One region of the Dryocola baronae genome, then DNA from elsewhere that is predicted to be linked to it. Evidence: predicted binding sites of a transcription regulator. Region 1 holds the regulator's gene; each other region holds the start of a gene.

Region 1 (7,737 bases):
GTGAAATGAAGACAGAAAGCCACAGAGCGTGGCAAATGAAAGACTAATTTGTTATGAGGCCTTACAGCGCAAGGCTGTGAGCGGCGATATATTCTTCCAATTTCAGCATTCTGGAAAGGGGATTTTAGATCTGGGCGATATGAAAATTGAATTGTCAGTAAATTAATTATTAATTGTGAAATATCTGTAATGGCAATTCAAAAGAGCAAAATAATATATTTCCTTAATCTAAATTAGGCCGTTTCTTTTATTTCATATTTATGACGCTTCCCGCATCGGTTTAAATGCGGGAAGCGTAAGGTTAAGAATACTACGCGACTTTGCGGCGCATTAATTTGAACGCGCCGAACAAAACGAGGATCCAAACCGGCAGCAGCATCGCCGACACGCGCATATCCGGAATGCTGCACATCAGCGCCAGAATCATCAGCATAAAGGCGATGCACAGATAGTTACCCAGCGGGTACAGTAGCGCTTTAAACTGTGTATCTTTACCCTCACGTCGCATGGCCGCGCGGAACTTCAGGTGCGCCATCGAAATCATGATCCAGTTAAGCAGCAGCGTTGCCACCACCAGCGCCATCAGCAGCCCAAAGGCGTCGTGCGGCAGAACATAGTTCAGCAACACCACCAGCGAGGTAATTGCCCCGGACAGGATCAGCGAATTCACCGGCACCCCGCCACGGTTTACCTTAGCCAGAAACGCTGGCGCGTTGCGCTGAATCGACAGTCCGAACAGCATACGGCTGTTTGAATAAACGCCGCTGTTATAGACGGACAGCGAGGCCACCAGAATGACAAAGTTAAGCGCGGAGGCAACGATGTTGCTGTCCAGCTCGTGGAATATCATCACAAACGGGCTGCTGCTGGACTTGATTTCCACCCACGGATAGAGCGAAAGCAGCACGACGAGCGAACCGATGTAGAAAAGCAGAATACGGTAAACCACCTGGTTGACGGCTTTCGGAATGGTGGTCTGCGGCGAGCTGGCCTCGGCGGCGGTGATGCCAATCAGCTCAAGACCGCCAAAGGAAAACATGATCACCGCCAGCGAAAGAATCAGCCCGTGCCAGCCGGTCGCCAGGAACCCGCCGTACTGCCACAGGTTTTCGATGCTGGCCCGCTCGCCGCCGTTCCCGGAAGCCAGCAGCCAGACGCCAAAACCGATCATGCCGACAATCGCCAGCACTTTGATCAGCGCAAACCAAAATTCCATCTCGCCATACAGGCGCACGTTAACCAGGTTGACGGCGTTGATAATCACGAAGAACAGCGCGACCCACGTCCAGGTTGGCACCTCGGGGAACCAGTACTGCATGTAGATACCGGCGGCGGTTAATTCCGCCATGCCCACCAGCACAAACATCACCCAGTAGTTCCAGCCGGATAAGAAACCGGCAAATGGGCCCCAGTATTTAAAGGCGAAGTGCGCAAACGAACCGGATACCGGCTCTTCAACAACCATTTCGCCGAGCTGACGCATAATCAGAAAGGCGATAATACCGGCCACGCCGTAGCCCAGCAGGACCGCAGGCCCGGCCATCTGAATCGCTGGACCTATGCCCAGAAACAGTCCGGTGCCGATTGCGCCACCGAGGGCAATAAGCTGGATATGGCGGTTTTGCAGGCCACGTTTGAGGGTCTGTTCATTTTCTGGCGCAGCTTCCTGGCCCTGCGGCTTTGCCGCCGTTGACGTGTTGGTCACGCCTTTCTCCTGTGTATTTCAATCAAGGGGGCACCTTTTAACACTTGAAGGCAGGAGTGGCAAGAAGATGAAAATGGCAAAAAAAACCGGCGCCCTGCGGCAACCGGTTTTCATCTGTACGCTTTTAGACGCGAGGCTTACTCAGCGTCAGGCGTTTCTGACTTGTGTTTCTCAGCGGTTTCTTTGATCAGCGTCTGCAGTTCGCCGCGCTGGTACATCTCGATGATGATGTCGCAGCCGCCAACCAGCTCGCCGTCAACCCACAGCTGCGGGAAGGTCGGCCAGTTTGCGTATTTTGGCAGCTCTGCGCGAATATCAGGGTTTTGCAGGATGTCCACGTAGGCAAAACGCTCGCCGCATGCGGAAAGCGCCTGTACCGCCTGGGCGGAGAAACCGCAGCTAGGCAGCTTCGGGGAGCCTTTCATATAGAGAAGAATCGGGTTCTCTGTGATCTGGCGCTGGATTTTTTCGATTGTGCTCATTGTCTTGCTTCCTCAAACCTTTTTACGGCAGTAGCCTGCCATTGTAGCGAGTTGCGCCCCCACCAGAAAACACCAAAATTTGCAGGGTTATTTCCGACCGCATGGGGAATGCTAAACATGTTTTAAGAATAACACTTTTCCCAGGTACGCCAATCTGCAAAATGCCCAATACTCGATCAATAAATCGCCTTCTAAGCCTATAATTGGTTAAATTTTTTGCGCACGGTAACGAAACCCGGCCTCGATACAAAAAGGTTATTAACTTTAATGCGGTATATGCATTAGAATCGGCGGGTTTCGAAAAATCATACGCAGGCATGATGGTCTTCATCGTGCCTTCATTTATCAGGGGATTGTCGAGTGGCGCGGATAACAAAAATCTCTATCACGCTCTGTGCTCTGCTATTTACCTTGCCTTATACACCTTTGACTCACGCGTCTGAGCACGCGCGGCCTGTTGCTGCTCACAAAGCCCACGCGGCGAAGAGCACGGCAAAAGCGAGCAAAGGAAAAGAAAAAACCAGTTCCATCTCTACCAAGAAATCCACTAAGAAAGCAGCCGCTACGGAAAAGAAGAAAACAGCGAAAACTACGCCAGCCGTTAAAAGCAAAACCCTCGCAAAAAACTCCAGTAAAAAATCTTCTTTAAAAACCGCTAAGCCTGCTAAAACCTCAGCCATCGCTTCAACCAAACAGTGCACCAAAGCGCGCAAAGGCCACAAAGCCAAATGCGTGACGGTGAAAGGCGATAAAAATCTGACGATTGCCCAGGCCCACAAGGTCCGCGTGCAGAAAGCGCAGAAAACGGCGATGAACAAACTGATGGGCCAGATAGGCAAACCGTACCGCTGGGGTGGCACCTCGCCTCGCACCGGGTTCGACTGCAGCGGTCTGGTTTATTACGCGTATAAAGACCTGGTTAAGTTCCGCATTCCGCGCACCGCCAATGAAATGTACCACCTGCGCGATGCCGCATCGGTTAACCGTGGCGAACTGGAAAGCGGCGATCTGGTCTTCTTCCGCACCCAGGGGCGCGGCACAGCCGATCACGTTGGCGTTTACGTCGGCAACGGCAAGTTCATCCAGTCCCCGCGCAGCGGTCGCGACATCCAGATTACCTCGCTTAGCGAAGACTACTGGCAGCGCCACTATGTCGGCGCGAAACGCGTCATGACGCCAAAAACCATTCGTTAATCCCTCCCCCTGCCCTTCAACGGGCAGGGTTTCTTCTCCTTTTGCTTATCCTTTCAATTTGTTACCCTAAAGCCACACTAAATGTGGTTATTTAGCTGTGTTCAAAATAATAAGGAGTTTGCAATGTCGTTCGAATTACCTGCATTACCGTATGCGAAAGATGCACTGGTTCCCCATATCTCCGCAGAAACGCTGGAATACCATTACGGCAAACATCATCAAACCTACGTCACTAACCTGAACAATCTGGTGAAGGGCAGCGCGTTTGAGGGTAAATCACTGGAAGAGATCGTGCGCACTTCTGAAGGCGGCGTGTTCAATAACGCAGCGCAGGTGTGGAACCACACGTTTTACTGGAACTGCCTGGCACCCAACGCGGGCGGCGAACCAACGGGCGTTGTGCTGGACGCCATCAACGCTTCATTTGGCAGCTTTGCGGAATTTAAACAGCAGTTTACCGACGCAGCAGTGAAGAACTTCGGCGCGGGATGGACCTGGCTTGTGAAGCGCCCGGACAACAGCCTGGCTATCGTTTCGACCTCAAACGCGGGCACGCCGCTTACAACCGACGCGAAGCCGCTGCTGACGGTAGACGTGTGGGAACATGCTTATTACATCGATTACCGCAACGCCCGCCCTAACTATCTTGAGCATTTCTGGGCGCTGGTGAACTGGGAATTTGTAGCGAAAAACCTGGCGGCTTAAGAGTCGGTGGTTTTTGGTGGATGGCGCTAGCGCTTATTCACCCTACTAAATGCCAAATCTGTAGGTCGAATAAACGAAGTGCCATCCGACATAATGATTATTCGCCCCACCGTTCATCGGCCTTCCGTAGGTCGGATAAGCGCAGCGCCATCCGACAAAAAACAAAAAATTAAGGCCGCAAACGCGGCCTCTTTAAATCAGTGCAGAACGGCGGTTAAGGCACCTGCAACAATCAGGCTCAGAACGATAACCGTGGTGATGACGGAAAATTTCAGATCGGTGCTCATCGTTAATCTCCTTTTAATACCCTACAAACGGTGTGTAGCGTGATTTTCCCACAATCAGCGGCAAAAATCCTCCTGGATTTATGATGATATTGGTTTTCCCTCTTCCACTTTGAGAAAAGATAAGCCAAAATCCCTCGCTAATTTACTGCGTACAATCAATTCAACGCCCTCCTCCCGTTTTATGTCGCCTTCCCGACATGCCGCAGCCCAAAAGTTGCCCAGGAGTTAGCGAACGCAAACGTTTAACAGACGAATTATCAGGAGTTTACGATATGGCCTGGAGTGACATCTAATGGCGACAATCAAGGACGTGGCGAAACGCGCAAACGTTTCCACTACAACCGTGTCACATGTTATTAACAAAACCCGTTTTGTGGCGGAAGAAACGCGCAACGCGGTCTGGGCGGCTATCAAAGAATTACACTATTCGCCGAGCGCCGTTGCGCGCAGCCTGAAAGTTAATCACACCAAAACGATTGGCCTGCTTGCCACCTCCAGCGAAGCACCCTATTTCGCCGAAATCATTGAAGCGGTGGAAAACAGCTGCTTTGAAAAGGGCTACACCCTGATTCTTGGCAACGCGCACAACAACTTCGAAAAGCAGCGCGCCTACCTGTCGATGATGGCGCAAAAGCGCGTCGACGGCCTGCTGGTGATGTGCTCAGAATACCCGGATACCCTGCTGACCATGCTTGAAGAGTATCGCCATATTCCGATGGTGGTCATGGACTGGGGCGAAGCGCGCGCGGACTTCACCGACTCCGTGGTTGATAACGCCTTCCACGGCGGCTATTTGGCCGGGCGTTATCTTATCGAACGCGGCCACCGTGAAATCGGCGCCATTCCCGGGCAGATGGAACGTAATACCGGCGGCGGCCGCCATGCTGGCTTTATGAAGGCGCTGGAAGAGGCGAAAATCGCCATTCCGGAAAATTGGATAGTCCAGGGCGATTTCGAGCCGGAATCCGGCTACCGCGCCATGCAGCAGATCCTCGGCCAGTCCCATCGCCCTACCGCCGTCTTCTGCGGCGGCGATATTATGGCCATGGGCGCGATTTGTGCAGCGGACGAAATGGGCCTGCGCGTGCCGCAGGATATCTCAATTATCGGCTATGACAACGTGCGCAACGCCCGCTATTTCTCCCCGGCGCTGACCACCATTCATCAGCCAAAAGAGACGCTGGGCGAAACGGCCTTCAACATGCTGCTTGACCGCATAGTGAATAAACGCGAAGAGTCGCAGATGATTGAAGTTCATCCTCGCCTGATTGAGCGCCGTTCCGTAGCGGACGGGCCGTTCCGCGACTACCGCCGTTAATCCTCCGTCCGAGCCTGAAGTCCCGCTTCAGGCTCCCTTAACCACTCCTGATTCATCGTCTCGCTATCCCCCAGATAATCTAGCAGCCAGCTCAGTGCCGGAGAGGCGTCATTTTGCCGCCAGGTCAGGCAGCAGGCCGCGTCCGGAAACGGGTTCTCCAGCGCCAGCTCTCGCCACGCGCCGCTGACAAGCCAGGGTCTGGCGATATGCGACGGCACCATGCCGATACACAGCCCCGCGCTCAGGCAGTCCGATCCTGACTCCCAGTCCGGCACCACGACGCGATGCTGGTTGTCCAGCAGCCAGGTGATGCGTTTTGGCAACGAGCGGGAGGTATCCTCCAGTACCAGCGAAGGCCACGAACGCAGCTCCTCGTCGCTCAGCGCGCCCTCACGCTGCGCCAGCGGGTGTTCCGCTGCCACCACGCAGCGCCAGCTCAGCGCGCCCATATCGCGAAACGCGTACCGTCCACCCACCGGAATGGCCTGTGTTGCGCCAATCGCGACCTCTACCCGCCCGTCGGCCAGCGCGTCCCACACGCCGTTGAACACCTCCTGAAAAACGCGCAGTTCGATATCAGGGAAGTGGCGATAGAAATCCAGCACCAGCTGGCGCGTGCGCTCGGGCTTGACGATATTATCGACGGCGATAGCCAGGTGCCCGCGCCATCCGTTAGCGATCTGCTGGCACTGTTGCCGCGTCGTCATCATTTTTTTGATAACAGAACGTCCTTCCTTTAAAAAGAAGGCCCCGGCGGGCGTAAGCTCAACGTCCCTGTGGCGGCGCTCAAACAGCGGAACGGCCAGCCAGTCCTCGAGCTGCCGCACCGTATAGCTGATGGCAGAAGGGACACGGTGCAGCTCCTGCGCCGCGCCGCTAAAACTGCCGTTACGCGCCACGGCGTCTATGACTTCCAGCGAATATTCTGACCACATATTTCTGCCTGCAAATTTTTTGAACGCAATCTACAAATATTAGCGTTTCACAAGCCGGTTTGCACTCCGTACACTCTCGCCGCTATTAACCTGCAAATAACTCAAGAGAAAATTATGCAACCATCAAAAGGATTTCTTATCTGGTTGGCCGGGCTGAGCGTGCTGGGGTTCCTCGCCACCGATATGTATCTGCCAGCCTTTGCCGCTATCCAGCAGGATCTGAACACCGAAGCCTCCGCCGTCAGCGCAAGCCTGAGCCTGTTCCTGGCGGGCTTCGCCTTCGCGCAGCTGATGTGGGGACCGATGTCCGATCGCTTCGGGCGTAAACCGGTTCTGCTGATTGGTTTAGGTATTTTCGCCGTAAGCTGCATCGGCATGCTGTGGGTCGAAAGCGCAACCGCGCTGCTCGTGCTGCGCTTTATTCAGGCGGTGGGCGTATGTTCCGCGGCCGTTAGCTGGCAGGCACTGGTGACCGACTACTATCCGGCAAGCCGTGCTAACCGCATCTTCGCCACGATTATGCCGCTGGTCGGGCTTTCCCCGGCGCTGGCTCCGCTGCTGGGCAGTTGGATCCTCAACCACTTCGAATGGCAGGCTATTTTCGCCACCCTGTTCGCCATCACCCTGCTGCTGATGATCCCAACGCTGCGCCTTAAGCCGCGCACCCAGCATCATCCGCAGACCGATGAAAACCGCGTGAGCTTCCTTTCCCTGCTGCGCTCGCGCGTTTATAGCGGCAACGTGCTGGTTTACGCCGCCTGTTCCGCGAGCTTCTTCGCATGGCTTACCGGTTCGCCGTTCATCCTTAACGCCATGGGCTACAGCCCGGCAGCGATTGGCCTGAGCTATATGCCGCAGACCGTCGCCTTCCTGATTGGCGGCTACGGCTGCCGCAGCGCGCTGCAAAAATGGCAGGGCAAGCAGATGCTGCCGTGGCTGCTGGCGCTCTACACGCTGAGCGTTTTCGCCACCTGGGCCGTTGCCGTCAGCGGCCACGCTAACCTGACGCTGCTGCTTATTCCGTTCTGCATCATGGCGATGGCGAACGGTGCGATTTACCCGATCGTGGTTGCCAGCGCCCTGCTGCCGTTTCCGCAGGCCACGGGCAAGG
Region 2 (7,737 bases), 1.5 Mb from region 1:
CTGTTCTGGCAGAACCGGCTGCTGAACGTGTTCAGCTCGGTGGTGGTGAACATCGTGCGCTCGGTGCCGTTTGTGATCCTGCTGGTGCTGCTTCTGCCGCTGACGCAGTTTCTGCTGGGTAACACGATTGGGCCAATTGCGGCCTCGGTTCCACTTTCCGTCGCGGCGATCGCGTTTTACGCGCGTCTGGTTGACGGGGCGCTGCGCGAGGTGGATCGCGGGATTATCGAGGCGGCGCTGGCGTTTGGCGCAAGCCCGATGCGCATCATCTGCACCGTCCTGCTGCCGGAAGCCAGCGCGGGCCTGCTGCGCGGGTTAACCATTACGCTGGTTAGCCTGATCGGCTACTCGGCGATGGCCGGCATAGTGGGCGGCGGGGGCGTGGGGGATCTGGCGATTCGCTACGGCTATTACCGCTACGAAACCCAGGTAATGGTGGTGACCGTGGTGGCGCTGATCGTGCTGGTGCAGGTGGTGCAAATGGCGGGGGACTATCTGGCCCGCCGCGCGGATAAGCGCGACCGGCACTAGGATTATTTTGCCTGGCTGACGTAGCTGCTGCTGCGCAGCCAGGATTCAACCTGCCTATAATCCCCGCGAAACACGATTTGCCCCGCTTTTTTGCCCAGCTGGTAGCGGTACATCGGGTCGTAATATTCTTCCAGCAGCGGCGCAAGCCACGCCAGATGCCCGTCGCTTAAGCCGGTCTTGCGCTGGTGTTCGAGCGCCTTGTCCAGCACCATGGTGAACTGCTGGAAACGTTCCATGCCCAGGCGGCGGCGAATGGCGAACAGGCCGTGATGCAGGTATTCGCCGTAGTGTCGCCACGCGGTTTCTTCATCGCTTACGGACAAAAACGCGGCGCTCATCTGCTCGAAGTATTCGTTTTTCAGGCGCTCCAGGCGCACCTCGAACGGGTCTTCAATCACCACAATCGGCGAACGCGTCATGTTTTCTCTGAAGGTTTCCGGGATGTGGCGCGAGCCGATCATGCGGCCTTCGTCTTCGATAATCCAGGTCACCGGCGCGCCCTCGCTCTTTTTCAGCAGCGTGACGGCAAGGTTGTTTTCGAAGCTCGCCTGTGAAGGCTGCTCGACGATCGTGCGGCCAAACGAGGAGCCGCGGTGGCGCGCCAGCCCTTCAAGATCGACGCCGGTAGGCAGCGAGCGGATCAGGATGGTTTTGCCGCAGCCGGTGTTGCCGCTGACCATGATCATCGGCCACGTCGCGCGTGCTTCAATGGTCTGTACTGCGAAGTGGCGTAGCGCCTTGTAACCGCCGTCTACCAGCGGGTAGTTCACGCCCGCTTCGCGCAGCCACTGCTGGACGATATGCGAACGCATGCCGCCACGCGCGCAGCACAGATAGCCGTCGGGATGGAGCCGACACTGCTCGAGCCACCTTTCAAGGCGCGCGGCTTTGGTCTTGCCGTTGACCAGAATATGGCCCAGCTCAACCGCCGCCTGCTGCCCGCGCTGCTTGTAGCAGGTGCCGACGGCCGCTCGTTCTTCATCCGACATCAGCGGCAGATTAAGCGCGGCGGGCATAGCGCCCTGGCTGAATTCAACCGGCGCGCGCACGTCGATAAGCGGGGTATCGGTGCGCAGCAGCTGTTCGTAATGTTGAGAGTCGGGACGAGCGTTAATCATGCATAAACCTTAAGACGAATGGGGCGAAACGAGGGGGATTGTGCGCTGGCTGGGCATGAAAAGAAAGAGGGGAAAGTGCGGCGGGTATTTTATAAAAAGGAATATGTCGGATGGCGCTGCGCTTATCCGACCTACAAATCGGCCTGTAATACCGTGCATCTTGTCGGATGGCGCTGCGCTTATCCGACCTACAAACCGACCTAAATACCGGGTATTTCGTCGGATGGCGCGTTGCTTATCCGACCTACAAACCGACCTACGATACCGTGCGTCTTGTCGGATGGCGCTGCGCTTATCCGACCTACAAACTGTTTAAATTATTGTTGGATGGCGGCCTACGCCTTACCCGACCTACGGCTCCGGATGATTCGTAGGGCGGGTAAGCGAAGCGCCACCCGCCGCAAACGTAGCTACTTAAGAAGCTTGCTCTGCGCCCAGGCGATGCCGCTCGCATAGTCCGGGGACAGCAGCGGAACCAGCGCCTCGAGCGACGCGCTCATCCTGTCGGTATCGCTGTCGTTTAGGTTGAGATGCCCGACCTTGCGGCCTTCGCGCACCTCTTTGTCGTACCAGTGCAGGTGCACCAGCGGCAGCTTCAGCCAGTTATAGTTCAGCTCGGAGCCAATCAGGTTGATCATCACCGACGGGGCGTTAACGACAGGCTGCGGCAGCGGCAAATCGACAATCGCGCGCAGATGCAGCTCGAACTGGCTGATGGACGCGCCGTTCTGCGTCCAGTGCCCGCTGTTGTGCACGCGCGGGGCCAGCTCGTTAATCAGCAGGCCGGACGGGGTGACAAAGCACTCCATCGCCATCACGCCGACGTAGTTCAGTTCGTGCATCACGGCGCTGAGCATGTCTTCCGCTTCGCTTTGCTGCTCGGCGTTGGCGTGCGGGAAGGCGACGCTTGCGCGCAGAATGCCGTCCTGGTGCAGGTTGTGCGTCAGCGGATAAAACACCGTGCTGCCGTCGTGGCCGCGCGCGCCGACAAGCGAAACTTCGCCGGAAAAGTTAATGCCCTGCTCAACGATGCACTCGCCGTAGCAGTCGTCCGGCAGTTGGTTGGTTTCGCCGCGGCGTAAACGCCACTGGCCGCGACCGTCGTAGCCGCCGACGCGGCGTTTAACGATCGCCAGATCGCCCAGCGTTTCAAAAACGTCGGCCCATTCGTCGCGGCTGGAAAGCAGCTGCCACGGGGCGGTTGCCAGCCCCAGCCTGTCGAACATCTCTTTCTGCGTCAGGCGGTCGGCGATAATCGGGAAGACATCGCGGTTCACAAAGGCGTTGTGGCGCGCCAGCTCGCGGGTAAGGGCGGTTTCGGGCCAGCGCTCGATTTCAGCGGTGATCACGCTCTGCGCGAAGGGGACGGCTTCCGGCTCGGCGTCAAGCCCCACGGGATACACCGCGATGCCCAGCGGCTCGCCCGCCTGGCGCAGCATTCTGCCCAGCTGGCCGTTGCCTAAAACGCAGACGCGCTTCATGCCTCACCCCGCGGGTCCGGATTTTCCAGCACTTCTTCGGTCTGCGCGTTGCGCCATGCGGCCAGACGCTTGTGCAGCGCGTGGTCGTGCAGGGCAAGGATTTGTGCTGCCAGCAGCGCCGAGTTTGCCGCACCGGCTTTGCCAATCGCCAGCGTGCCCACCGGAATACCGCGCGGCATCTGTACGATGGAATAGAGGCTGTCCACGCCGCTTAACGCAGCACTTTGCACCGGCACGCCCAGCACCGGCACCAGCGTTTTAGCCGCCAGCATGCCCGGCAGATGCGCAGCACCGCCCGCGCCCGCGATAATCACCTGGTAACCGTTGCTTTCGGCCTGTTCGGCAAAGCTAAAGAGTTTATCCGGCGTGCGGTGTGCGGAAACGACTTCGACGTGGTGCGGGACTTCAAGCGCGGTAAGGATTTCTGCTGCAAACTGCATGGTGGCCCAGTCACTTTTGGAACCCATGACAATGGCGATACGCGCCGGGGTCTGGTTGGAGGACATGCGTCTCAAAACTCCTGTGGAAGTGCAAACATCACCGAACGTCGGGCGGTCGGTCAGAAGGAGTGTGAGAATACCATGAACATCGGACAAGGAAAACGGTTGCGTGGTTAACAAAGCGGCGAAAAACGGCCTTGCGACTTAAAAATCGAACGCGATAAGCTCGACGTCTTCGGGGGTGACTTTGATCATCGAACCTTCCGTATGCCATGCGCCCAGCACGCAGCGGAAAGCGGGTTTGCCGTTTGCGGTCAGGGAGTGAATTTCCGGGCGATGCGTGTGGCCGTGGATCATCCACTGCACGTCGCGGCGGGTGAGGGCGTCGACAACCGCCTGCTGATTCACGTCCATAATGGAGAGGGATTTGCTGCTATTGGCAGCCTTGCTTCCGGCGCGCATTTTGGCGGCCACGCGTTTGCGGATAAACAGCGGCAGCGCGAGGAACAGCCGTTGCAGCCAGGGCTGGTGCACCTTCTGGCGAAACGCCTGGTAGCCGTTGTCGTCCGTGCAAAGCGTATCGCCGTGCAGAATGAGCACCCTGCGGCCGTACAGATCGAGGACTTTTTCTTCCGGCAGCAGCGTCATGCCGCTCAGGCGGGCAAAGCGCCTGCCGAGCAGGAAATCGCGGTTGCCGTGGATGAAATAGCAGGGGACGCCTGAATCAACCAACGCTTTGATGGCTAAAGCGATTTCGCCGTGCAGCGGTTCGGGATCGTCGTCGCCAATCCAAGCTTCAAACAGGTCGCCGAGGATGTACAGCGCCTGCGCTTCCCGCGCCGTGCCTGCCAGAAAACGCAGAAAACCGGCGGTTATCGCCGGTTCTTCTGAGCAGAGATGTAAATCTGCAATAAACAGGATCATCGACGGCGAATTACTCGCTGACGGTGACGCTGTTAATAATGACGTCTTCTTTCGGCACGTCCTGATGCATGCCGCTGCGGCCGGTGGAAACGCCCTTGATTTTATCAACCACGTCCATGCCTTCAACCACTTCGGCAAATACGCAGTAGCCCCAACCCTGCAGGCTTTCGCCGCTGAAGTTCAGGAAGTCGTTATCTGCCACGTTGATGAAGAACTGTGCGCTTGCGGAGTGTGGTGCCTGGGTGCGAGCCATCGCCAGGGTGCCACGGGTGTTTTTCAGGCCGTTGTTTGCTTCGTTCTGAATGGTGTCTTTGGTTTCTTTCTGCTTCATGCCAGGTTCAAAACCGCCGCCCTGGATCATAAAACCGTTGATCACACGGTGGAAAATGGTGTTGTCGTAGAAACCTTCGCGGCAGTAGTCCAGGAAGTTTTTAACGGTAATTGGCGCTTTATCGTCAAAAGTTTTGATGATGATATCACCGTGATTAGTGTGAAAAGTAACCATGCTCTGCATCCTATATTAGTCAGACAGTGTTCCGGCAGACGGTGCCGCCACACAAGGTGGTTGTTATAGCATAACTGCACTTGATCATCACCTTGCAAAGCGTACTGCTTCCGTGTGAAATTTTGAGGTAACATACACGCCAATTCTTATTACACACGCTGACACGGAATCTCCTGATGTTAAAAATCTTCAATACAATGAGTCGTCAAAAAGAGGAATTCAAACCTATTCATGCCGGAGAAGTTGGCATGTACGTGTGTGGTATCACCGTTTACGACCTGTGTCACATCGGCCATGGCCGTACCTTCGTGGCGTTTGACGTCGTTGCCCGCTACCTGCGTTTTATCGGCTACAAGCTGAAGTACGTGCGCAACATCACCGATATTGACGATAAAATCATTAAACGCGCCCACGAAAACGGCGAAGATTTTGTTGCGCTGGTGGACAGGATGGTCGCCGAAATGCACAAAGATTTCGACGCGCTCAACATTCTGCGCCCGGACAGCGAGCCGCGCGCCACCAAACATATCCCGGAAATCATCGAAATAGTTGAACAGCTTATCGCGCGCAACCACGCCTACGTGGCCTCGAACGGCGACGTGATGTTTTCGGTGGAAACCGACCCGTCCTACGGCAAGCTTTCACGCCAGGATCTGGATCAGCTGCAGGCCGGCGCGCGCGTGGAAGTTGCCGCAGACGTGAAGCGCAACCCGATGGACTTCGTGCTGTGGAAGATGTCCAAGCCGGGCGAGCCAAGCTGGCAGTCACCGTGGGGTGAAGGCCGTCCGGGCTGGCACATTGAATGTTCGGCGATGAACTGCAAGCAGCTCGGCAACCATTTCGACATTCACGGCGGCGGCTCAGACCTGATGTTCCCGCACCATGAAAACGAAATCGCCCAGTCCACCTGCGCACATGACGGCGAGTACGTGAACACCTGGATGCACTCCGGCATGGTGATGGTTGACCGCGAGAAAATGTCCAAATCGCTGGGCAACTTCTTCACCGTGCGCGACGTATTAAAGTATTACGACGCGGAAACCATTCGCTACTTCCTGATGTCCGGCCACTATCGCAGCCAGCTGAACTACAGCGAAGAGAACCTCAAGCAGGCGCGTACTTCGCTGGAGCGCCTGTACACCGCGCTGCGCGGCACGGACAGCGCCGCACAGCCCGCCGGTGGCGAAGCGTTCGAAGCCCGCTTCCGTGATGCCATGGACGACGACTTCAACACGCCGGAAGCCTATTCCGTGCTGTTCGACATGGCGCGCGAAGTAAACCGCCTGAAAGCGGAAGATGTGACGGCGGCAAACGGCCTTGCGGCGGCGCTGCGCCAGCTTTCCGGCGTGCTGGGCCTGCTGGAGCAGGACCCGGAAGCCTTCCTGCAGAGCGGCGCACAGGCGGACGACGGCGAAGTAGCTGAAATTGAAGCGCTTATCAAGCAGCGTAACGACGCTCGTAAGTCCAAAGACTGGGCGCTTGCCGACCAGGCGCGCGACCGTCTGAACGAGATGGGCATCGTGCTGGAAGACGGCGCGCAGGGCACGACCTGGCGCAGAAAATAGCATTTTTCTAAGAAAAACCTCAAAAAGCGGCGAAAGCCGCTTTTTTTATCGGCTAAGATATCAGTAATAAAAATGAACAAAGGATCGGACATGAATAATGCTGATGGTTCGGTGAAGACGCCGATGACGCTTACTGCTTATCCGGAGCGGCCAAATGCTGAATTTGAAACTTTGGGTGCTTTACTGACTCCCCTTGGCACGCCCTGCACGCTTGAGCAGGGCGAAGCGGTCGATGCGTTTGAAGATGGCCAACAGTCGATTTTTATCTTTAGCGAGGGTTTGTTCAGGTTTGTGCGCGGATTGGATGAGCTTACGCTTACCACCGCGCGCGCGCCGATGATTTTTGGCCTTACCGAAGCCGTGCGGCCACGCGGCTCCTGGTATCTGGTCGCGCAGAGCACCTGCAAGGGCTACAGAATACCCGCGAGCGTTGCCCTGGACGCGATAACCGAGCATCAGCAGTGGCAAACGGTGGCAGCTATTTTCGCCTGGTTCCTGCAGGTATTTTCGGCGCGCGACGAGCAGCTGGTAGGCGTCAACTCCTACACGATGATTCGCAATAAGCTGATGGAGTTAGGCGATATGTCCCTGGAGCTGCGTCGTGACATTAACGTCGCTGATTACATTCAGCAGCGCACGCAGCTGGCGCGCAGCACGATAATGACGATTCTGGGCGAGCTGAGAAAGGGCGAATACATCGAGATAAGACGCGGCAGGCTGCTGGGGATCCGGCATTTGCCGAAGGATTATTGATGTGGAAAAGTCGGATGGCGCTGGCGCTTATCCGACCTACGGTAAGGGCATATATTGATAACGTCGGACGAAGCGAGTGCTTATCCGGCGCTAGTTTTGTACGGTGGATAAGCGAAGCGCCATCCACCGCTGCCGCCCATCAAGAATTGCGAATCAAATAATCAAACGCGCTTAGGGAAGCTTTAGCGCCTTCGCCCGTCGCGATAATAATCTGCTTGTAAGGCACGGTTGTGCAGTCGCCCGCCGCAAATACGCCCTTCACGGTCGTTTCGCACTTCGCATCGATGATGATTTCGCCCATGCGGTTGCGCTCAACGCTGCCTTCCAGCCAGTTGGTGTTCGGCAGCAGGCCTATCTGCACGAAAATCCCCGCCAGCGCGATGTCGTGCACGGCTTCGGTTACGCGGTCTTTATACTGCA
Region 3 (7,737 bases), 1.0 Mb from region 1:
AAAATAGGTCGGGTCAAAGGTGGCGAAGCTGTAGGTTTGCCCTTTCAGCGGCTGCGGGTGCGCAAGCGGCAGAATAAAAGACAGCACCGCCTGATGATTGACGCGCGCAAGGCCATATTCCGTCGGCAGGTTATTAAACTTCACCTTTTCGCCGTTGTGCCAGAACTCGGTAAAGTAGTGCTGACCCAGCACGTTAGCCATCACCTCGGCGGCGAGCTTCTTCCAGACCGGCGAACCGGGCTTTGCGTCACCCGCGTCATACAGCAGGTCCGCTGAAGTGATTTCATCCATCGTCCACGCCATTTTCAAGCCGGTCATCTGCCCGTCCTTCGCCATCACCGTGGTGACTAACGTAATGAAGCTGTGTGGATGGGCCAGCGCAGCGGGTGCCCAAAGCGCCGAGGCGAGTAAGATAATCCCTGTTGTGCTACACGTTTTGCCGCGCATTGTTCCCTCAGGATAAAAATTCTGTGAGCCAGCGAAAATTCCGCGATTAAAAACCATGCCTGTCGCGATCTGCCTCAAAAGCTTTAGCTACTCTTAGCAATATTCAACATAACTGGACTCTGCGGATGATGACACTGCTCTCCCCACCACCATCTGTGCTCTCCAGTCCGCAGCGACGCTGCCACCTGCTTTTAATGCTTTATCTTCCGGGTCAGGCGGTGACGCCGGAGATTGTCGGCAGGGTCAACGGAGTAGACAGCAGCAAAGCCCTGCAAGATATAGCCGACACGGGCATGGAAATCCAGCGTTATCACCGGCTGGCGATGATCACCGAGCCCGACGGCAGCTATCGGATTGAAGGCAAGGCGCTTGACCGCCGATTGTGTTTGCTGCACTGGCTACGACGGGCGCTGCGCCTGTGCCCCACCTTTGTGCAGCACCATTTTACCCCGGCGCTGAAAGACCAGCTGCGCAAGCAGGGCATCACCAAAGCCCTCTACGACGACACCAACCTTCAGGCGTTGGTGAGCCTCTGCGCCCGCCGCCTGCAGCGCCAGTTCGACAGCCGCGACGTGCAGTTTCTCAGCCTCTATTTACAGTATTGCCTGCACCAGCATCAGCTGGGGATAACGCCCGAGTTTAATGACCGACAGCGCGAGTGGACGCGCCTACGCCCGGAATTCATCGCCGCGCAGGAAATCGCCCGCCACTGGACGCGCCGCGTGCACCAGCCCGCCCACGAAGACGAACAGCTGTTTCTTGCGCTGCTTTTCCAGATGCTGCGCACGCCGGATCCGCTGAAGGACAACCACCAGCAGGACTTACGCCTGCGCGCCTCGATCTCTACGATGATTGCCCATTTCCGCAGGCTGGCGGGAATGTCGTTTAGCGACGAACAGGGGCTTGGCGACCAGCTTTACGTCCATCTTGCGCAGGCGCTCGACCGCAGCCTGTTCGATATCGGAATTGATAACAGCCTGCCGGAAGAGATTACCCGCCTCTATCCCAAACTGATGCGCACCACGCGCGAGGCCTTCAGCGAGTTTGAGGCCGATTACGGGGTGCGGTTTTCAGACGAGGAGGTGGGCCTGGTGGCGGTGATTTTTGGCGCATGGCTGATGCAGGAAAACGATCTGCAGGAAAAGCAGGTGCTGCTGCTGACGGGGAATAATCTCGCGCTTGAGCAGCAGATTGAACAGCAGCTGCGCGAGCTGACTCTGCTGCCGCTTAATATCAAACACCTGACGGTGCACAGCTTCCAGAAAGAGGGTGCGCCAAAAGAGGTTGTGCTGGTTATTACGCCCTACTCTACCAGCCTGCCGCTCTACTCGCCGCCGCTGATCCACGCCACGCTGCCGCTGGGTGAGCATATGCAGCAGCGTATTCGTGAAATTTTGGAAACGTGAAATAGTCGGTGTTGGGTGGCGAACGTCGGGTGGCGCTGCGCTTACCCGACCTACGGTTTTGTAGGGTGGATAAGCGCATGTGCCATCCACCGAAATTATCAGGTGACGGCTTGAACCTTCGGCCGAATCACCAGCGCCGGTATCGCCACCAGCGCCATAATCCAGAACACGCCGCCCTGCATGTGCTGATACAGGTAGCCGGAAAACATCGTCATAATGGCGATCCCGCCGCCCATGGCCACCGCCGAATAGACCGCCTGCAGGCGAATCACCTCGTTGCCCTGCCGCGCGGAGATGTAGCGCATGGCCGCAAGGTGGCAAACGGTAAAGCTGCCGCAGTGCAGGATTTGCGCAGCGAGTAGCCACGGCAGATCCGTCGTCCACGCCATCAGGCTCCAGCGCAAAATGCCCGCGACGCCGGAAAGCAGCAGCAGATCCCGTGCGCTCCAGCGGCGGAACAGCCTGTGGCTCAGTGCAAAAATTACGATTTCCGCCACCACGCCAAGCGACCATAAATAGCCGACTACCGAGGCGGAATACCCCGCACCCTGCCAGTAAATCGCGCTGAACCCGTAGTAGGCCGCGTGCGCCCCCTGCAACAGCGACACGCAGGCAAGAAAGCGCCACGAACTCAACACCAGCTTTTTCCACGCCTGCCAGCCCGCGCCCTCATGGTGGCGCGTTTCGCCCTGCGGCATCACCGACGGACGCAGCATCATGCCGATGAGCATGGAAGCCACGCCGATGCTGAGCAGCACCAAAATCGCCTGGTAGCTAAACAGGCTGACCAGCTTGCCGGTCATCGCCGAACCTATCACAAACGCCAGCGATCCCCACAGGCGCACCCGCCCGTAGTCCATGGTGATTTGCTTCTGCCAGGTGCCCGCCAGCGCGTCCGTAAGCGGCACGAGCGGCGAGAAAAAGAGGTTAAACCCGACCATCACCACCAGCAGCCACACGGCGGTTTGTCCGAACCAGAAAGCGGCGGCAAAAAGCAGCGTTAACAGGGCAAGCAGGCGAAGGGCAAAAACGAGACGGGAGGGGTCGGTGACGCGAGGGGCTAACAATAAACTACCGAGAAAACGAGCGATTAAACCGGCACCCAGCAGCAGGCCGATGGTTTCCGGGGGAAGCCCCACGCCTGCGAGCCACACGCTCCAGAAGGGAAGAAAAATCCCGTAGCTAAAGAAGTAGGTAAAATAGCTGAGCGCCAGCCAGCGCGTAGAATGCAAAACCATGATCCCTCCCGTTTTGGAGGCGACAGTGTGGCTGAGCCACGGCTGGCTTGCAAGCAAACATACAGGCTGGAAAGAGGGGCAAAATGGCCGAAATGCCGAGCGGCTCTGCTATTTAAGCTGCTGTTTCTGGCGCGCTTTGTGGATGTGTATTACGTTTAATTTGAACCTCCTCACAAATCGAGCCCGCTATGAACACACTTCGTTATTTCGATTTTGGTCAGTCACGTCCGGTAATGCTGCTGGTCGCGCGAATTGCGCTGGTGCTGCTGTTTATTATTTTTGGTTTCCCGAAAATGACGGGCTTTAGCGGGACGGTGCAGTATATGGCTTCCGTCGGTGCGCCGCTGCCGATGGTGTCCGCCATTATTGCCGTGCTGATGGAGGTCGTCGCCGCGATCCTTATCGTGCTGGGCTTTTACACCCGCCCGCTGGCCATTTTGTTTATCTTTTATACCCTCGGCACGGCGGTGATTGGCCATCACTACTGGAACATGAGCGGCGACGCGGTGATGCCGAACATGATCAACTTCTATAAAAACGTCAGCATCGCCGGGGCTTTCCTGCTGCTGGCGATCGTTGGGCCAGGGAGCCTTTCGCTCGACAAGCGTTAAATTTCAGATATAAAAAAGGCCGCGAAAGCGGCCTTTTTCTTGGGGTATCGCTTACGCGTACACCGGCAGACGGGCACAGATATCGAGCACTTTCTTCTTGGTGCGTTCGATAACCGCTTCGTCGTTGATGTTGTCTAACACATCGCAAATCCAGCCAGCCAGCTCACGGGCGTCCGCTTCGGTGAAGCCGCGACGGGTGATTGCCGGGGTACCCAGACGGATGCCGGAAGTCACAAACGGGCTCTTCGGATCGTTTGGCACGCTGTTTTTGTTAACGGTGATGTTGGCGCGACCCAGAGCGGCGTCAGCTTCTTTTCCGGTGAGGTTTTTATCAACCAGGTCCAGCAGGAACAGGTGGTTGTCGGTACCGCCGGAAACCACTTTGTAACCGCGCTCCAGGCAAACCGCGACCATCGCTTTCGCGTTTTTAGCCACCTGCTGCTGATAGGTTTTAAACTCAGGCTCCATCGCTTCTTTCAGCGCCACCGCTTTACCCGCGATAACGTGCATCAACGGGCCGCCCTGCGCGCCAGGGAAGACCGCTGAGTTCAGCTTTTTATACAGCTCTTCGCTGCCGCCTTTCGCGAGGATCAAACCGCCGCGTGGGCCAGCCAGGGTTTTGTGGGTGGTGGTGGTCACAACGTGCGCGTGTGGAACCGGGTTCGGGTAAACGCCTGCGGCGATAAGGCCCGCTACGTGCGCCATATCCACAAACAGGTAAGCGCCGATCTGGTCTGCGATTTCACGCATTTTTGCCCAGGCAACGACGCCGGAATAGGCGGAGAAGCCGCCGATGATCATCTTCGGCTTGTGTTTTTTGGCCTGTGCTTCCAGGTCCGCATAGTCGATATGACCGGACTCATCGATGCCGTAAGGCACGATGTTATACAGCTTGCCGGAGAAGTTCACCGGGGAGCCGTGGGTCAGGTGGCCGCCGTGCGCCAGGTTCATGCCCAGCACGGTATCGCCTGGCTCCAGCAGCGTGGTGTACACCGCGAAGTTTGCCTGGGAACCGGAGTGCGGCTGCACGTTAGCGTAATCAGCGCCGAACAGCTCTTTCGCACGGTCAATAGCCAACTGTTCTACCACGTCAACGTATTCGCAGCCGCCGTAGTAGCGCTTGCCTGGATAGCCTTCGGCATACTTGTTTGTTAACTGAGAACCCTGCGCCTGCATTACGCGTGGGCTGGTGTAGTTTTCGGAGGCGATCAGTTCAATGTGCTCTTCCTGACGTACTTTTTCTTGCTCCATGGCCTGCCATAACTCGGCATCGTAATCGGCAATGTTCATTTCACGCTTTAACATTCGCTTCTCCTGACTCAGCTAACAGTAAAAATTTGGGCGGCTTTACGGGGCCCGTTTGGGCGACGGGCAACAGTGTAAACCGAATCGGTATTGGGTGATAGGGCTTGACAGAGGTTTTTACGCAAACGATTGGCTAGGCGTGGCGTAAGGGTTTACAGGCAAAAGCTTCAGGCTGTTTTAGAGGATATTTCTTCATCAACAACATGCGTGATTTTCATCTTCTGTGATCCACGTCGACAAGCACAATAAACCATTTACAGGCTGGGTCTATTTTTTATAAGATGCATTCAAAATACCACTTATATAAAAACGCTATACAGGAGCCGCCCATGCTAGATGCACAAACCGTCGCCGTTGTGAAATCCACTATCCCCCTGCTTGCCGCCACCGGCCCTAAACTGACCGCTCATTTCTACGATCGCATGTTCAGCCATAACCCCGAGCTGAAAGAGATTTTCAATATGAGCAACCAGCGCAACGGCGACCAGCGTGAAGCGCTGTTCAACGCCATCTGCGCCTATGCCACCCATATCGAAAACCTTGCGGTGCTGCTGCCTGCGGTAGAAAAAATCGCCCAAAAACACACCAGTTTTCAGATAAAACCCGAGCAGTACGACATCGTTGGCGGCCACCTGCTGGCAACGCTTGACGAGATGTTCAGCCCGGGCCAGGAAGTGCTGGACGCATGGGGTAAGGCGTATGGCGTGCTTGCAGGCGTGTTCATCAATCGCGAAGCGGAAATCTACCAGAGCAATGCGGTGAAAAACGGCGGCTGGGAAGGCACCCGCGCGTTCCGCATCATGGCAAAAGAGCCGCAGAGCGCGCTTATCACCAGCTTTGAATTTGCACCGGTCGACGGTCAGCCGGTCGCCGACTATCTGCCGGGACAGTATCTTGGCGTGTGGCTGAAGCCGGAAGGTTTTCCGCACCAGGAAATTCGCCAGTATTCGCTCACCCGCAGGCCGGACGGCAAAACCTATCGCATAGCCGTGAAGCGCGAAGATCGGGGGCAGGTTTCCAGCTGGCTGCACAATAGCGCCAAAGTGGGCGATGTGGTGCATCTGGCGGCCCCGGCGGGCGATTTCTTTATGGACGTTTCCGCGCAAACGCCGGTCACGCTGATTTCCGCAGGCGTGGGGCAAACGCCGATGCTGGCGATGCTGGACACGCTGGCGAAAAGCGCTCACACGGCCCAGGTCAACTGGTTCCACGCGGCGGAGCACGGCGAGGTGCACGCATTTGCCGACGAGGTTAATCAGTTGGGGCAACAATTGCCGCGCTTCGAACGCCACGTCTGGTACCGCACGCCGAGCGAAAGCTGCCGCGCGCAGGCCAAATTTGATAGCGAAGGCTTGATGGATTTAATGGCGCTGGAGGGCAAAATCAGCGCGCCGGACATGCAGTTCTATCTGTGCGGGCCGGTGAGCTTTATGCGTTTCGCAGCGGAACAGCTGGTGAAGCTGGGCGTGGAGCAGGATCGTATTCATTACGAATGCTTCGGGCCGCATAAGGTGATGTGATTTCAGATGTCGGGTAGCGTTGTGTTTACCCGGCCTACGGGATCATTAGGTTCGGTGAGTAATGTCGGGTGGCGTTGCGCCTACCCGACAGGATAAATCAAATCGCCGCGTCGTCTTCTTCGCCGGTACGGATACGCACCACGCGCGCCACGTCGAAGACGAAGATTTTGCCGTCGCCGATTTTGCCGGTTTGCGCAGTGCGGATGATGGTATCCACGCAGGTATCGACGATATCGTCAGTGACCACGATTTCAATTTTCACCTTCGGCAGGAAGTCGACCATGTACTCTGCGCCACGGTACAGTTCGGTGTGCCCTTTCTGGCGGCCAAAGCCTTTGACCTCGGTCACCGTCATGCCGGTGATGCCCACTTCTGCCAGCGCTTCGCGAACGTCATCAAGCTTGAACGGTTTAATAATCGCATCGATTTTTTTCATGATTTTCTCTGTCTTTCCCGCACTGACTGCGTGCTTAACTTAGCCTATCGTAATCGGTTGCTCACACTACCACAGCCTACTCTTTAAAGTCATTGGCATCGAGTTCATGCCGTGAAAGCAGCTTGTAGAACTCGGTGCGGTTGCGCCCCGCCATACGCGCGGCGTGGGTCACGTTGCCCTTGGTGATTTGCAGCAGCTTGCGCAGGTAGTTTAGCTCGAACTGGTTGCGCGCCTCGACAAAAGTCGGCAGCACGGTGTTTTCGCCTTCCAGCGCCTGTTCCACCAGCGCTTCGCTGATGACCGGCGCGGAGGTGAGCGCCACGCATTGCTCGATAACGTTGACCAGCTGGCGCACGTTGCCCGGCCAGCTTGCCGCCATCAGGCGCTTCATGGCGTCCGTTGAGAAGCTACGCACAAAGGGTTTATGGCGATCCGCCGACTGGCGCAGCAGATGGTTTGCCAGCAGCGGGATATCTTCCGCGCGCTCGTGCAGCGCGGGGATTTTCAGGTTCACCACGTTCAGGCGGTAGAACAGGTCTTCGCGGAATTCGCCGCGCTCCATCGCCTTCGGCAAATCGCGGTGGGTGGCGGAAATAATCCGTACGTTGATATCAAGGTCGCGGTTGCTGCCCAGCGGGCGAACCTTGCGCTCCTGCAGGACGCGCAGCAGCTTAACCTGGAGCGGAATCGGCATATCGCCAATTTCATCCAGAAATAGCGTGCCGCCTTCCGCAGCCTGGAACAGCCCCTCGCGGCTGCTCACCGCGCCGGTAA
Region 4 (7,737 bases), 920 kb from region 1:
CGCCGCGTTAAGCAGCACGAAGAGGTGCCGCTCTCATTTGCCGACGGTTACCCTTTCCTGTTGACTAACGAAGCCTCATTGCGCGATCTGCAAAACCGCTGCCCTGCCAGCGTAAAAATGACGCAGTTTCGCCCGAACCTGGTTGTCACCGGCGCGCAGCCCTGGGCCGAGGACGGCTGGCAGGTCGTGCGTATCGGCGGCGTAACCTTTGACGTCGCCAAGCCCTGCAGCCGCTGTATTTTCACCACCGTCAGCCCGGAAAAAGGCCGTAAACATCCGAGCGGCGAACCGCTGGCAACGTTACAAAGCTTCCGCACGGCGCAGGACAACGGTGACGTCGACTTCGGGCAAAACCTCATCGCGCGCAACAGCGGCGTTATTCGGGTTGGCGACGAGCTTGAAGTCCTCGCCACAAAACCGGCCAGAGTATACGGCGCGGGGGAAGTGGCAGAAGCAGCCGAACCTATTGAACAGCAGGAAAGCACGGTGGCCATCGACTGGCAGGGCCGGGCTTTTCGCGGCAACAACCAGCAAATTCTTCTCGAGCAGCTCGAGCAGCAGGGCATTCGTGTGCCTTATTCCTGCCGGGCGGGCATCTGCGGGTGCTGTCGGGTGCGTTTGGTTGATGGCGAGGTGAAGGGGCTTAAGAAAAACGCCGTCGGCGCAGATGGCACTATCTTATGCTGTAGCTGCGTGCCGGCGGGAGATGTGAAGCTGGAAACGCTTTAAACCGCCTGATCGAGACTGAGGTTGCTACCTACCGGCTGCGGCTTCAGCCTGTCATTCATCACTTTGATGGCATCGCCCAACTGCATGGTGCGGCCGGCAAGCTGTAAGCCCGGCTGCGCAAGCAGGCATAGCGCCGCATTGTCGCCTGTTTCAACAACCAGCAGATTCACCTGCTGCATATCTTCGCTAAGCCAGACGCAGGCGGCATCGCCCGGAGCGGGCTGCCAGCAGTCGCCATGGGAAACAAAGTGCCAGCTTTTTGGCATCTGCGGCTTGAGATAGCGGATAGCCACCAGCGCGTTTAACACCAGCTCGGCACGGTGTTCCTTACTTAACGGCAGGTCGCGGCATTTCTCATCAAATGAGAAAAACAGCGCGGCGTCGTCGACACAAAAACCAGCGTTTTCAAAGGCATCCGGGGTGAGCATTTTACGCGGGAAACGGGAGCGAAAAAGCATTCCATTGGCTAAATCGAGCATCATACGATCGTGCTCTTCGTCGAAATACCAACGCCAGCTGTCGTCCGGTTTTATACGCATAATGACTTACCCTTGTGTTTATTCCGCAAACTTAAAACATCCTTATCGCCGTCTGGTTTAATGCCATATTAATAAAAGACTAGAATGATTAATTTAGCAACAGCATCGGAATATAAAACAACCAGGGCTGAAAATAAAGCCCCGGCTGTCTGGAAATGATAAAGCTTAGAGATGAGTGACGATTTCTTTTATCAGCGGCGGGCCTTTAAATATGAAGCCAGAATAAATCTGCACCAGGCTGGCGCCGGCCGCTATCTTTTCCCGAGCGGCAATCACGGAATCAATGCCGCCGACGCCGATAATAGGCAACCGGCCATTTAATTCTTGAGACAGGCGACGAATAATTTCCGTGCTTTTTAGCTGCACCGGACGACCGCTCAAGCCACCGATTTCGTCGCAGTGCTTCATGCCCTGAACAAGGCTGCGGTCTAATGTTGTATTGGTGGCGATGACCCCATCAATATTATGGCGAACTAAACTATCCGCCACCTGGATCAATTCTTCTTCTGAAAGATCAGGTGCGATCTTAACCGCGATCGGCACATATTTATGATGCAATTCTTGCAGCGCCTGCTGCTTAATTTTTATCGCACTTAAAAGATCGTCCAGCGCTTCGCCGTATTGCAGTGAACGCAATCCCGGCGTATTCGGTGACGATATATTGATCGCAATATAGCCAGCATACGGATAAATTTTATCCATGCAGATCAAATAGTCGTCTTTACCCTGCTCCACCGGCGTGTCTTTATTCTTGCCAATATTGATGCCGAGGATGCCATCGAAATGGGCTTTTTTAACGTTCTCGACCAGGTTATCGACGCCAAGATTATTAAAGCCCATGCGGTTAATTAACCCTTCGGCTTCAACGAGGCGGAAGATGCGCGGCTTGTCATTTCCCGGCTGCGGGCGTGGCGTAACGGTACCAATTTCAATGGAACCGAAGCCCATCGCGCCCAGGGCGTCAATACATTCACCGTTCTTATCAAGACCCGCGGCGAGGCCAAGCGGGTTTTTAAATGTCAGCCCCATGCAGGTCACCGGCTTCGACGGAACGTTTTGACGCACAAGGCGTTCAAACGGCGTACCCGTTACGCGGCGTAATTGCTGAAATGTCACTTCATGAGCGCGCTCAGGATCGAGCTGGAAAAGGGCTTTACGAACGAAGGGGTAGTACATGAACTCTCCTGGATTCCGGTGTGCAAACCGGGGCCGTATTATTATCGATCGCGCCCGCGATTGGAATTGACCTGCAACAAAAAAGGCCGAATAGACGCAAACGTTTTCTCTGCCCTCCGCTTCTTATGCACTTTTCGGCATTTGTTTATCAGATAAATCATTTAGTGGAATAACGCGCCTCTGCCACTATCAAAGTCAATTGTTATCAAAGTTAACAACTATCGAACTTTTAGTTATAAGGAGCCAAGATGCGCGTGATCACGCTAGCCGGAAGCCCCCGCTTCCCGTCCCGTTCCAGCGCCCTGCTGGAGTATGCCCGAGAAAAACTTAGCGCATTGGATATAGAGGTGTGTCACTGGCATCTGCAAAACTTCGCGCCGGAAGATCTGCTTTACGCCCGTTTCGACAGTCCGGCCCTTAAAGCGCTCACCGAACAGCTTGAGCAGGCCGACGGATTGATCATCGCCACGCCGGTTTACAAGGCATCGTTTGCCGGCGCGTTGAAAACGCTGCTGGACCTGCTGCCGGAGCGCGCGCTTGAGAAGAAGGTTGTTCTGCCGCTGGCGACCGGCGGCACCGTGGCCCACATGCTTGCGGTTGACTATGCCCTGAAGCCGGTGCTGAACGCCCTTAAAGCCCAGGAAATCCTCCATGGCGTGTTTGCCGACGACAGCCAGGTGGCCGATTACCAGCACAAGCCGGTGTTCACCGCCAATCTACAGCAGCGCCTGGATACCGCGCTGGAAACCTTCTGGCAGGCGCTGCACCGCCGTTATTTCGCCGTCGCCTCACCTTTCGTCCAGCAGGGAGTTGCCCATGTTTAATCTGTTAAAACGCGCCACCCCGTGGCTAGCTTTTGCCGGAATGCTGAGCCTGAGTTCGGCGGTTAACGCAGCCGAGCCTGCACCCGACCAGCTGCGCATCGGCTATCAAAAAGGGTCCGTCAGCATGGTGCTGGCAAAGAGCCACCAGTTTCTGGAGCAGCGTTATCCGCAGACCAAAATCTCGTGGATAGAGTTCCCGGCCGGCCCGCAGATGCTTGAGGCGCTCAATATAGGCAGTATCGATTTGGGCAGTACCGGCGATATTCCGCCGATCTTCGCTCAGGCCGCAGGCGCGGATCTGGTTTATGTCGGATCGGAGCCCGCGAAGCCAAAAGCAGAAGTGATTCTGGTGCCGGAAAACAGCCCGCTGAAAACCGTTGCCGATCTTAAGGGCCATAAGGTCGCCTTCCAGAAAGGTTCCAGCTCGCACAATCTGGTGCTGCGCGCGCTGCAAAAAGCGGGGCTGAAATTCACCGATATCCAGCCAGCCTACCTGACGCCAGCCGACGCACGAGCCGCATTCCAGCAGGGCAATGTTGATGCCTGGGCCATCTGGGATCCCTACTATTCCGCCGCTTTGCTGAACGGCGGCGTCCGCGTTCTCACGGATGGAAGCCAGCTCAATCAAACCGGTTCGTTTTATCTCGCTTCCCGGCCTTACGCCGAGAAGAACGGCGAATTCCTACAGGGCGTGCTGAAAACATTCAGCGATGCCGATGACCTGACGCGCTCCCAGCGCCAGGAGAGCGTAGCGCTACTTGCTAAGACCATGGGCCTGCCGGAGCAGGTAATCGCCACCTACTTCGATCATCGCCCACCGACCGAAATCACCCCGGTCAGCGCGGCTACGGCTGAAAAACAGCAGCAGACCGCCGACCTGTTTTACGACAACCATTTAGTGCCAAAAAAAGTCGATATCCGCACCCGCATCTGGCAGCCCGCTGGCGCCGCAAAAGGAGATAAATCATGAGTCTTAACCTGTTCTGGTTCTTACCTACCCATGGCGACGGTCATTATTTAGGCAGCAACGACGCCGCGCGCCCGGTTGATCACGGTTATCTCCAGCAGATTGCCCAGGCCGCGGACAGGCTTGGTTTCACCGGCGTGCTGATCCCGACAGGCCGTTCCTGCGAAGACGCCTGGCTGGTCGCCGCGTCTATGATTCCGGTAACCCAGCGTTTGAAATTCCTCGTGGCACTGCGCCCGAGCGTAGTTTCACCCACGGTAGCCGCTCGTCAGGCCGCCACGCTCGACAGGCTTTCCAACGGCCGTGCGCTGTTCAATTTGGTCACCGGCAGCGACCCGGAAGAGCTGGCCGGGGACGGCGTGTTCCTCAATCATGAAGAGCGATACGAAGCTTCGGCGGAGTTCACCCGCATCTGGCGGCGCGTGCTGGAAGGCGAAACGGTGGATTACGACGGCAAGCACATTCAGGTGAAGGGCGCAAAACTCCTGTTTCCGCCGGTCCAGCAGCCGCGTCCGCCGCTCTATTTTGGCGGTTCATCGGACGTGGCGCAGGATCTGGCGGCGGAGCAGGTTGATTTGTACCTGACGTGGGGTGAGCCGCCGCATCTGGTGAAGGAAAAAATTGAACAGGTACGCGCGAAAGCCGCTAAGCAAGGGCGCACCGTTAGGTTTGGGATCCGCCTGCACGTCATCGTGCGCGAAACCAACGAGGAGGCCTGGCAGGCCGCAGACCGCCTGATCTCGCAGCTCGACGACGCCACTATCGCTAAGGCGCAGGCCGCGTTTGCCCGCACCGATTCGGTTGGACAGCACCGCATGGCAGCGCTGCACGGCGGGAAGCGCGACAATCTGGAAATCAGTCCGAACCTCTGGGCAGGCGTGGGCCTGGTGCGCGGCGGCGCGGGTACGGCGCTGGTGGGCGATGGCCCTACGGTCGCGGCCCGCATTAACGAATACGCGGATCTCGGCATCGACAGCTTTATTTTCTCCGGCTATCCACATCTCGAAGAGGCCTACCGCGTAGGCGAGCTGCTGTTCCCGCATCTGGATGTCGCCATCCCTGAGATCCCGCAGCCGCGCCAGCATCACGAAAAAGGTGAAGTGGTGGCGAATGACTTCATCCCTCGTAAAGCCGCGCAAAGCTAGGGGGCGATGATGACGAAAAGCTCTCGTAAACTACTTCTGCGCCTCGCCCCATGGCTGCTGCCGGTCACCATTATCGTTATCTGGCAGCTGGCATCCTCGGTGGGCTGGCTGTCGACGCGCATTCTGCCCTCCCCCGAGGGCGTGGTGGTGACATTCTGGAATCTCTCCGCGAGCGGCGAACTGTGGCAGCACCTGGCGATCAGCTCCTGGCGCGCGGCGATCGGCTTTAGCATCGGCGGGTCGCTTGGCTTAATTCTGGGCCTGATCAGCGGCCTTTCGCGCTGGGGCGAACGCCTGCTGGATACCTCCATTCAAATGCTGCGCAACGTGCCGCATCTGGCGCTGATCCCGCTGGTCATTCTGTGGTTCGGCATCGACGAATCCGCCAAAATCTTCTTGGTGGCGCTCGGCACGCTATTCCCGATTTACATCAACACCTGGCACGGCATTAAAAATATCGACCAGGGGCTGCTCGAGATGGCGCGCAGCTACGGGCTGTCGGGCTTTAGCCTGTTCAGCCAGGTGATTTTGCCCGGTGCCCTGCCGTCGATTATGGTCGGCGTGCGCTTTGCCCTCGGCCTGATGTGGCTGACGCTCATCGTCGCCGAAACGATTTCGGCCAACTCCGGCATTGGCTATCTGGCGATGAACGCCCGTGAATTCCTGCAAACCGATGTCGTGGTGGTGGCGATTATTCTGTATGCCCTGCTCGGCAAGCTGGCGGACGTTAGCGCCCAGCTGTTAGAACGCGTCTGGCTGCGCTGGCATCCGGCCTACCAGCTAAAAGAGGAAACCGTATGAATACCGCACGTATAAATCAGGGGACGCCGCTGCTGCTCGAGGGAGTGACCAAGCGCTACGGCGATAAAACCATTCTTAACGAGCTGGCGCTGCATATTCCCGCCGGGCAGTTTGTCGCGGTTGTCGGAAGGAGCGGCGGAGGCAAAAGCACCCTGCTGCGCCTGCTGGCCGGACTGGAGAATCCCACCGGCGGATCGCTGTTAGCCGGTAACGCGCCGCTGCGGCAAAGCCAGGACGACACGCGCCTCATGTTCCAGGATGCTCGCCTTCTGCCGTGGAAATCGGTGATGGATAACGTTGGGCTGGGGCTGAAAGGCAGCTGGCGCGACGCGGCGCACGGTGCGCTGGCAGCGGTCGGGCTGGAAAGCCGCGCGAAAGAGTGGCCTGCGGCGCTGTCCGGCGGGCAGAAGCAGCGCGTGGCGCTGGCCCGCGCGCTTATCCACCGTCCGGGGCTGCTGCTGCTTGATGAACCCCTTGGCGCACTCGACGCGCTAACGCGTATCGAAATGCAGGATCTGATCGTTTCGCTGTGGCAGGAGCATGGCTTTACCGTTCTGTTGGTGACCCACGACGTAAGCGAGGCCGTCGCCATGGCGGATCGGGTGCTGCTTATAGAAGAAGGAAAGATTGGTCTGGATCTGACGATAGATTTGCCGCGCCCACGCCGCCTTGGCTCGGTGAGGCTGGCAGAGCTGGAATCTCAGGTGCTTGAGCGGGTGATGAAACGCCACGCCGTTGAAGAACCGGCGCGCGCGGTGCGCACCGGTTAGGAGAGCGTCGGGTGGCGCGATGCTTACCCGACCTACGCTTGATTCGTAGGGTGGATAAGCGACAGCACCATCCACCTTACAAATCCTTTTACGCCAACGCCTTACTGATTTTCTCGAACAAATCGCCAGACAGATTCTCCAGCCCTTTCAGCTGTTCCAGCGCGGCACGCATCATTGCCTGGCGCTTTTCGTCATAGCGCTTCAGGCGAATCAGTGGCTCAATCAGACGTGAAGCCACCTGCGGATTACGGCGGTTCAGCTCGCTGAGCATTTCCACCATAAACTGGTAGCCGCTGCCGTCCACCGCGTGGAACGCGGCCGGGTTGCCCGCTGCGAACGCGCCAATCAGGGAGCGAATGCGGTTCGGGTTACCGAGGCTGAACGAGCGGTGGTTAAGCAGCTCGCGAACCTTGCCGAGCGTGTTCGCAGCCGGGCTGGTCGCCTGCAGAACGAACCACTTGTCCATCACCAGGCCGTCCTGATGCCATTTCTCATCGTACTTCGCCAGCAGCTCGTCGCGGCAAGGTAGCTGCGCGGCCACGGCTGCGGAAAGTGCCGCAATCGCATCGGTCATATTATCCGCTGAATCGTACTGCGCGCGAACCAGCCGTTCGGCAAGCTCCTGCTCGCCAAAGGCCAGATATCGCAGGCAGATATTGCGCAGCGCGCGCTTGCCGATGTCATCGTGCTCGACGCGGTATGCGTCCAGCCTGTTGGCGTTGTAGATTGCCAGGAACTCGTCCGCAAGCTCGGTTGCCAGCGTGCGGGTCAGCGCTTCGTGGACTT

What was found. The regulator PurR, encoded in region 1, represses purine synthesis genes. The targets are predictions, from matches to a motif close to CANGCAAACGTTTGCNTG.
Region 2: the regulator PurR is predicted to act here: its motif matches at 3,725-3,742, upstream of purE (5-(carboxyamino)imidazole ribonucleotide mutase).
Region 3: the regulator PurR is predicted to act here: its motif matches at 5,126-5,143, upstream of glyA (serine hydroxymethyltransferase).
Region 4: the regulator PurR is predicted to act here: its motif matches at 2,538-2,555, upstream of pyrD (quinone-dependent dihydroorotate dehydrogenase).

Annotation. Positions count from the first base shown of each region.
Region 1 covers NZ_JBINNY010000001.1:2,272,668-2,280,404, reverse strand. Annotated here, with positions in the region: gene pheP (phenylalanine transporter) at 311-1,705, opposite strand; gene ACSPHG_RS10740 (Grx4 family monothiol glutaredoxin) at 1,843-2,187, opposite strand; gene ACSPHG_RS10735 (C40 family peptidase) at 2,548-3,381, shown strand; gene sodB (superoxide dismutase [Fe]) at 3,505-4,086, shown strand; gene cydH (cytochrome bd-I oxidase subunit CydH) at 4,284-4,373, opposite strand; gene purR (HTH-type transcriptional repressor PurR) at 4,666-5,691, shown strand; gene punR (DNA-binding transcriptional activator PunR) at 5,688-6,626, opposite strand; gene punC (purine nucleoside transporter PunC) at 6,741-7,737, shown strand, end outside.
Region 2 covers NZ_JBINNY010000001.1:3,747,304-3,755,040, reverse strand. Annotated here, with positions in the region: gene ACSPHG_RS17845 (methionine ABC transporter permease) at 1-531, shown strand, start outside; gene mnmH (tRNA 2-selenouridine(34) synthase MnmH) at 534-1,649, opposite strand; gene purK (5-(carboxyamino)imidazole ribonucleotide synthase) at 2,060-3,130, opposite strand; gene purE (5-(carboxyamino)imidazole ribonucleotide mutase) at 3,127-3,636, opposite strand; gene lpxH (UDP-2,3-diacylglucosamine diphosphatase) at 3,775-4,494, opposite strand; gene ppiB (peptidylprolyl isomerase B) at 4,505-4,999, opposite strand; gene cysS (cysteine--tRNA ligase) at 5,176-6,564, shown strand; gene ACSPHG_RS17810 (helix-turn-helix domain-containing protein) at 6,655-7,317, shown strand; gene ahpF (alkyl hydroperoxide reductase subunit F) at 7,457-7,737, opposite strand, start outside.
Region 3 covers NZ_JBINNY010000001.1:1,248,771-1,256,507, reverse strand. Annotated here, with positions in the region: gene ACSPHG_RS05765 (DUF1007 family protein) at 1-447, opposite strand, end outside; gene csiE (stationary phase inducible protein CsiE) at 573-1,853, shown strand; gene ACSPHG_RS05755 (3-phenylpropionate MFS transporter) at 1,952-3,091, opposite strand; gene ACSPHG_RS05750 (DoxX family protein) at 3,280-3,702, shown strand; gene glyA (serine hydroxymethyltransferase) at 3,754-5,007, opposite strand; gene hmpA (NO-inducible flavohemoprotein) at 5,337-6,527, shown strand; gene glnB (nitrogen regulatory protein P-II) at 6,625-6,963, opposite strand; gene glrR (two-component system response regulator GlrR) at 7,040-7,737, opposite strand, start outside.
Region 4 covers NZ_JBINNY010000001.1:3,188,451-3,196,187, forward strand. Annotated here, with positions in the region: gene ACSPHG_RS15260 (YcbX family protein) at 1-729, shown strand, start outside; gene zapC (cell division protein ZapC) at 726-1,268, opposite strand; gene pyrD (quinone-dependent dihydroorotate dehydrogenase) at 1,434-2,444, opposite strand; gene ssuE (NADPH-dependent FMN reductase) at 2,693-3,268, shown strand; gene ACSPHG_RS15280 (sulfonate ABC transporter substrate-binding protein) at 3,261-4,238, shown strand; gene ssuD (FMNH2-dependent alkanesulfonate monooxygenase) at 4,235-5,380, shown strand; gene ssuC (aliphatic sulfonate ABC transporter permease SsuC) at 5,390-6,181, shown strand; gene ssuB (aliphatic sulfonates ABC transporter ATP-binding protein) at 6,178-6,951, shown strand; gene pepN (aminopeptidase N) at 7,040-7,737, opposite strand, start outside.